Regions from separate parts of the Serratia sp. FDAARGOS_506 genome, predicted to be linked through region 2. Evidence: predicted binding sites of a transcription regulator. Region 2 holds the regulator's gene; the other holds the start of a gene.
What was found. The regulator sigma-54, encoded in region 2, starts transcription at its own class of promoters, with help from an activator protein. The targets are predictions, from matches to a motif close to GTTGGCACANNTTTCGCTNT.
Positions count from the first base shown of each region.

Region 1 (3,418 bases), 520 kb from region 2:
GCGCCTTGGCCAGCAGCTGCGCCGCGCCGCGCAGGCCGCCCAGCGGATTTTTAATCTCGTGCGCCAAACCGCGTACCAGATCGCGGGCGGCTACCTGTTGGGCATGCTGCAGCTGTTCCTGGCTCAGGCGGCGCTGATTGTCCATCGGCGCCAGCTCGACCAGGATATAGCCTTCCGGCAGCGCCTGAGCGGTCAGGGAAAGGATGTGCGCGCGGCCGTCGACCACCAGGGTCACTTCGTTGTCGGTGAAGCCCTGACCGGCGCGCAGGCTTTCGCGCATCAAAGAGACGTTCAGCGAAAAATAACCGAGCAAATCGGGCAGCGGCGTGCCGAACAGCTTGCGGGAGCTTTGCGCCAGCAGCTGCTGTGCCGCCGGGTTGGCGTAGTGAACCGCCAGTGAGTCATCCAACAGCAGGATGCTGTTGATGAGTGAATTGAGGATCTGCCCAGCATCGGGCAGCTTGCCAGTTGCCATACAGCAGACTCCTGCACCTTTTTAGTGCATCTATCCTACTCCATCCGGGATCGGCGCGGTATGGAATAGTTTTGCAGAAAATACGGTGGAGAAAAAAACCCATCCGAAGATGGGCTGAAAGTTTCCACGGCAACAAAAAAGCGATAACAAAAATGTGGGCGCCATCCGCCTGTGCAGACGGCGCGGGTAGGGCTTAGACGCTGTAGTACAGTTCGAACTCAACCGGGTGTGGCGTCATGCGAACGCGGTCCATCTCTTCTTTGCGCAGTTCGATGTAGGCATCGATCGCATCGTCGGTGAACACGCCGCCGCGGGTCAGGAACTCGCGGTCTTCGTTCAGTGCGGCCATTGCTTCGTCCAGCGAGCCGGCCACTTTTGGGATCTCGGCTTCTTCTTCCGGCGGCAGGTCGTACAGGTTTTTATCCATGGCGTCGCCAGGGTGGATCTTGTTGATGATGCCGTCCAGGCCGGCCATCAGCAGTGCGGCGAAGCACAGGTATGGGTTAGCCGCCGGATCCGGGAAGCGGGCTTCGATGCGGCGCGCTTTCGGGCTGGAGACCACCGGGATACGGATGGACGCGGAACGGTTACGGGCGGAGTAAGCCAGCATCACCGGCGCTTCGTAGCCTGGCACCAGACGCTTGTACGAGTTGGTGGTCGGGTTGGCCAGGGCGTTGATCGCTTTGGCGTGCTTGATGATGCCGCCGATGTAGAACAGCGCGGTTTCAGACAGGCCGCCGTATTTGTCGCCGGCGAACAGGTTGGTACCGTTCTTGGACAGCGACATGTGGCAGTGCATGCCGGAACCGTTGTCACCGAACATTGGCTTCGGCATGAAGGTCGCGGTTTTGCCGAAGGCGTGCGCCACGTTGTGCACCACGTATTTGTAGATCTGAATTTCGTCGGCTTTCTTGGTCATGGTGTTGAAGCGGGTTGCCACTTCGTTCTGACCGGCGGTTGCTACTTCGTGGTGGTGCGCTTCAACCACCAGGCCCATCTCTTCCATGGTCAGACACATGGTGGAACGCAGATCCTGCGAAGAGTCGACCGGTGGAACCGGGAAATAACCGCCTTTCACCGCCGGACGGTGGCCTTTGTTGCCGCCGTCGTATTTTGTACCGGAGTTCCAGGCGCCTTCGATGTCGTCGATAGCCACGTGGGAACCGCGGATGCTGCTGCCGAAGCGGATGTCGTCGAACAGGAAGAACTCAGGCTCTGGCCCGAACAGCACGGTATCCGCGATGCCGGAGGAGCGCAGGAAGTCTTCGGCGCGTTTGGAGATGGAGCGCGGGTCGCGATCGTAGCCTTGCATGGTGCCCGGCTCGAGAATGTCGCAGCGAATGATCAGCGTAGGTTCTTCGAAGAACGGATCCAGAACCGCCGTGCTGGCGTCCGGCATCAGCACCATGTCAGATTCGTTGATGCCCTTCCAACCACCGATAGAGGAGCCGTCAAACATTTTACCTTCTTCGAAGAAGTCGGCGTTTACCTGGTGAGCCGGGATAGTCACGTGCTGTTCCTTACCCTTGGTGTCAGTGAAACGCAGGTCTACGAATTTCACTTCATGCTCATTCAGCATCGTCAAAACGTGTTCAGCGGACATACTTAACTCTCCCGGTTTATCATTGTCGTCGTCGTGGAACGAATCTGTGGAACTGGCTTTTTTTCGCCTTGAAAAGACTAAAGCGAAAAGCGTGCCAACTTTTAGAAAAGGCTTTTATCGCCTCTCTGCGCGGGTTTTACCCAGCCACAGTATGCACCATCAACGATAAATTGCACTGTTATGGTGCAATAAGGGTGAGCGTGAGCACCGAAATGGTGCAAAAGTGCAACGATTGCGGCTTTTTGCACCGTGAAAGGGATCACAAACTGACCGGTACGCGGTTGTTTATAAGAGATGGTTGTGATCTTGTTTAGTCCCTCGCTTAATACGTGTACAATAGCGCGCTATTTCTAATGCCCGAGGCAAAGCTGTGATCGAAAATTTGCGTAACATCGCCATTATTGCCCACGTTGACCATGGTAAAACCACCCTGGTTGATAAGCTGCTGCAACAATCCGGTACTTTCGGAGAGCGTGCGGAAGCCACCGAACGCGTAATGGACTCCAACGATTTGGAGAAAGAGCGTGGGATTACCATCCTCGCAAAAAACACCGCCATTAATTGGAACGGTTACCGTATCAACATCGTGGATACCCCAGGACACGCCGACTTCGGCGGCGAGGTAGAGCGCGTGATGTCGATGGTTGACTCGGTGCTGCTGGTTGTGGATGCAATGGATGGCCCTATGCCGCAAACCCGCTTCGTGACCAAGAAGGCCTTCGCCAACGGTCTGAAGCCGATCGTGGTCATCAACAAGGTTGACCGTCCTGGCGCGCGTCCTGACTGGGTTGTGGATCAGGTGTTCGACCTGTTCGTGAACCTCGACGCGACCGACGAGCAGCTCGACTTCCCGATCATCTACGCTTCTGCGCTGAACGGCATCGCCGGCGTTGACCACACCGACATGGCGGAAGACATGACCCCGCTGTATCAGGCGATCGTCGACCACGTGTCTGCGCCGCAGGTTGAGCTGGAAGCGCCATTCCAGATGCAGATCTCCCAGTTGGACTACAACAACTACCTGGGCGTTATCGGCATCGGCCGCATCAAGCGCGGTAAAGTGAAGCCGAACCAGCAGGTCACCATCATCGACAGCGAAGGTAAAACTCGCAACGGTAAAGTGGGCAAAGTGCTGGGTCACCTGGGTCTGGAGCGTATCGACAGCACCCTGGCGGAAGCGGGCGACATCATCGCCATCACCGGCCTGGGCGAGCTGAACATTTCCGACACCATCTGCGACACCAACGCCGTAGAAGCGCTGCCGGCGCTGTCCGTCGACGAACCGACCGTAACCATGTTCTTCAACGTCAACACCTCGCCGTTCTGCGGTAAAGAAGGCA
Region 1 is NZ_CP033831.1:1,450,611-1,454,028, reverse strand. Features, by position in the region: gene glnL (nitrogen regulation protein NR(II)) at 1-475, opposite strand, end outside; gene glnA (glutamate--ammonia ligase) at 669-2,078, opposite strand; gene typA (ribosome-dependent GTPase TypA) at 2,449-3,418, shown strand, end outside.
Region 1: a site for sigma-54 is predicted at 2,158-2,177, ahead of glnA (glutamate--ammonia ligase). Genes of this name have one in related genera too.

Region 2 (3,418 bases):
CAGGTAAACCTGGTCACCCAGGACGTCACCTCCGATGACGAAGTCACGCTTTACGGGACCAATTTTACCTCTAACGGCATGAAAATGCGTGGGAACCTGCGGACCAAAACCGCTGAGCTGATTGATAAGGTTAAGACCAACTATGAAATCCAGAACCAAAAACCAACTCCGTAACCTGTTGCTCGGCAGCTTAGTTTTGGCCGCCAGCGCCCCCGCCCTGGCGCTGAAATCCGACTCCAGCCAGCCGGTCAGCATCGACTCGCTCAAACAGTCGTTGGACATGCAAAGCAACGTCAGTACCTTTACCGATAACGTGGTGATCAAACAGGGCACCATCGATATCCGCGCCGACAAGGTGGTCGTCACCCGCCCGGGCGGAGATCAGAATAAAACCTATATTGAAGCGTTCGGCAACCCGGTAACCTTCTACCAGATGCAGGACAGCGGCAAACCGGTCAAAGGCCACGCGCAGAAAGTGCGTTACGACGTGGCGACCCAGCTGGTGACCCTGACGGGCAACGCCTATCTGGAGCAGCTCGACAGCAACGTGAAAGGCGATCGCATCACCTATCTGGTGCAACAGCAGCAAATGCAGGCGTTCAGCGATAAAGGCAAACGCGTGACAACGGTTCTGGTACCGTCGCAGTTGCAAGACAAAAACGGGCAAAAAAAGAGTAATTAATCACTTATGGCAACACTCATCGCAGAAAACCTGGCGAAAGCCTACAAGGGCCGTAAAGTTGTCGAAGACGTCAGCCTGAAAGTGAAATCCGGCGAGATCGTCGGCCTGCTCGGGCCGAACGGCGCCGGTAAAACCACCACCTTCTACATGGTGGTCGGCATCGTGCCGCGCGACGCCGGGCGCATCGTGATCGACGAAGAAGACATCAGCCTGCTGCCGCTGCACGCCCGCGCGCGCCGCGGCATCGGTTACTTGCCGCAGGAAGCGTCGATCTTCCGCCGCCTGAGCGTGTACGACAACCTGATGGCGGTACTGGAGATTCGCCCCGACCTCACCAGCGAACAGCGCGAAGACCGCGCCAAAGAGCTGATGGAAGAGTTTCACATCTCCCATCTGCGCGACAGCCTCGGCCAGGCACTGTCCGGCGGTGAACGCCGCCGCGTCGAAATCGCCCGCGCGCTGGCGGCCAACCCGAAATTCATTCTGCTGGACGAACCCTTCGCCGGGGTGGATCCGATTTCCGTTATCGACATCAAAAAAATCATCGAGCACCTGCGTGACAGCGGCCTGGGCGTGCTGATCACCGACCATAACGTGCGCGAGACGCTGGACGTGTGTGAACGCGCCTACATCGTCAGCCAGGGCAAACTGATTGCCCATGGCACGCCGGATGCTATTCTGGCCGACGAGCAGGTAAAACGCGTTTATCTGGGCGAAGAATTCCGCCTCTGAGCGCCGGCGCGCCCTGCGGGGCGACACCGTTAACGGAAGTAGACAGAAGACTATGAAGCAAGGTTTGCAACTCAGGCTCAGCCAACAGCTGGCCATGACTCCTCAGCTCCAGCAGGCGATCCGCCTGCTGCAGTTGTCCACGCTTGAGCTTCAGCAAGAGATCCAGCTAGCGCTGGAGAGCAATCCGCTGCTTGAACAGACCGATCTGCACGACGAAATCGACGCTAAAGAAACCCAGGAGACCGAAGGGCTCGATACCCGCGAGGCGCTGGAACAGAAAGACATGCCGGAAGAGCTGCCGCTGGACGCCACCTGGGACGAGATCTACACCGCCGGTACGCCGTCCGGCACCGGCACCGACTACAGCGACGACGAGCTGCCGATCTATCAGGGCGAGACCACCCAAACGCTGCAGGATTACCTGATGTGGCAGGTGGATCTGACCCCGTTCTCCGATACCGACGCCGCCATCGCCACCTCCATCGTCGACGCCGTGGACGATACCGGCTATCTCACCGTGCCGCTGGAAGACATTCTGGAAAGCCTGGGTGACGAAAACGTGACCCTCGAAGAAGTCGAGGCGGTATTGAAGCGCGTGCAGCGTTTCGATCCGATCGGCGTCGCCGCGCGCGATCTGCGCGATTGCCTGCTGGTGCAGCTCTCTCAATACGCCAAAGACACACCTTATCTGGCCGAAGCCCGGCTGATCATCAGCGACCATCTGGATCTGTTGGCCAACCACGACTTTCGCAGCCTGATGCGATCAACCCGGCTAAAAGAAGATACACTGAAAGAAGCGATGCTGCTGATTCAGTCGCTCGATCCGCGTCCGGGGCAATCGATCAATACCGGTGAATCGGAATACGTGATTCCGGACGTGCTGGTGCGCAAGACGCAGAACACGTGGACGGTCGAGCTCAACAGCGACAGCGTGCCGCGCTTGAAGATCAATCAGCAGTACGCCGCGCTGGGCAACAGCGCCCGCAGCGAAGCCGACGGCCAGTTCATCCGCAGCAACCTGCAGGAAGCCAAGTGGCTGATTAAAAGCCTGGAAAGCCGCAACGAGACCCTGCTGAAGGTTACCCGCTGCATCGTCAGCCAGCAGCAGGCGTTCTTCGAGCAAGGCGAAGAATTTATGAAACCCATGGTGCTGGCGGATATCGCCCAGGCCGTGGAGATGCATGAATCGACGATCTCGCGCGTCACCACGCAGAAGTTTCTGCACAGCCCGCGCGGCATTTTCGAATTGAAATATTTCTTCTCCAGCCACGTGAATACCGACAGCGGCGGCGAAGCCTCCTCAACGGCGATCCGCGCGTTGGTGAAGAAATTGATTGCGGCGGAAAACCCCGCCAAACCACTCAGCGACAGCAAGCTGGCCACCCTGCTCGCCGATCAGGGGATCATCGTGGCGCGGCGCACCGTCGCCAAGTACCGAGAGTCTTTGTCCATCCCGCCGTCGAACCAGCGTAAACAGTTGGTTTGACCTCTATTGAGAAGGAAGACACTATGCAGCTCAACATTACCGGACACCACATCGAAATCACCGATCCGTTGCGCGAGTTCGTGAACAACAAGTTCGCCAAACTCGAACAGTATTTTGATCGCATCAATCAGGTGTATGTTGTATTAAGTGTGGAAAAAGTGCAGCAAATTGCGGAAGCAACGGTGCACGTGAATGGAGGCGAGTTGCACGCCACCTCGGAAGACGAGAATATGTATGCCGCAATTGATACGCTGATCGACAAATTGGCACGTCAATTGAACAAACATAAAGACAAATTGAAGCAACACTGACACCCTAACCCATTCCGTGAGGTTGCCTCCGTCGCAGCCTCGCCCTTCGGCGCGTGACCCGCATGGGTGACGCGCCGAACGGTAATCAGGGTTAAAACCGACGAAAAACCGCCTTGCCGGGTGTGCCCGGCGGCGCGGTTTTAAGTGAAGATGAGATGAACAACGAATATATGCAATTAAGCTCGGTGTTAAACATCGAGTGCACCA
Region 2 is NZ_CP033831.1:927,900-931,317, forward strand. Features, by position in the region: gene lptC (LPS export ABC transporter periplasmic protein LptC) at 1-174, shown strand, start outside; gene lptA (lipopolysaccharide ABC transporter substrate-binding protein LptA) at 143-682, shown strand; gene lptB (LPS export ABC transporter ATP-binding protein) at 689-1,414, shown strand; gene rpoN (RNA polymerase factor sigma-54) at 1,467-2,900, shown strand; gene hpf (ribosome hibernation promoting factor) at 2,924-3,211, shown strand; gene ptsN (PTS IIA-like nitrogen regulatory protein PtsN) at 3,367-3,418, shown strand, end outside.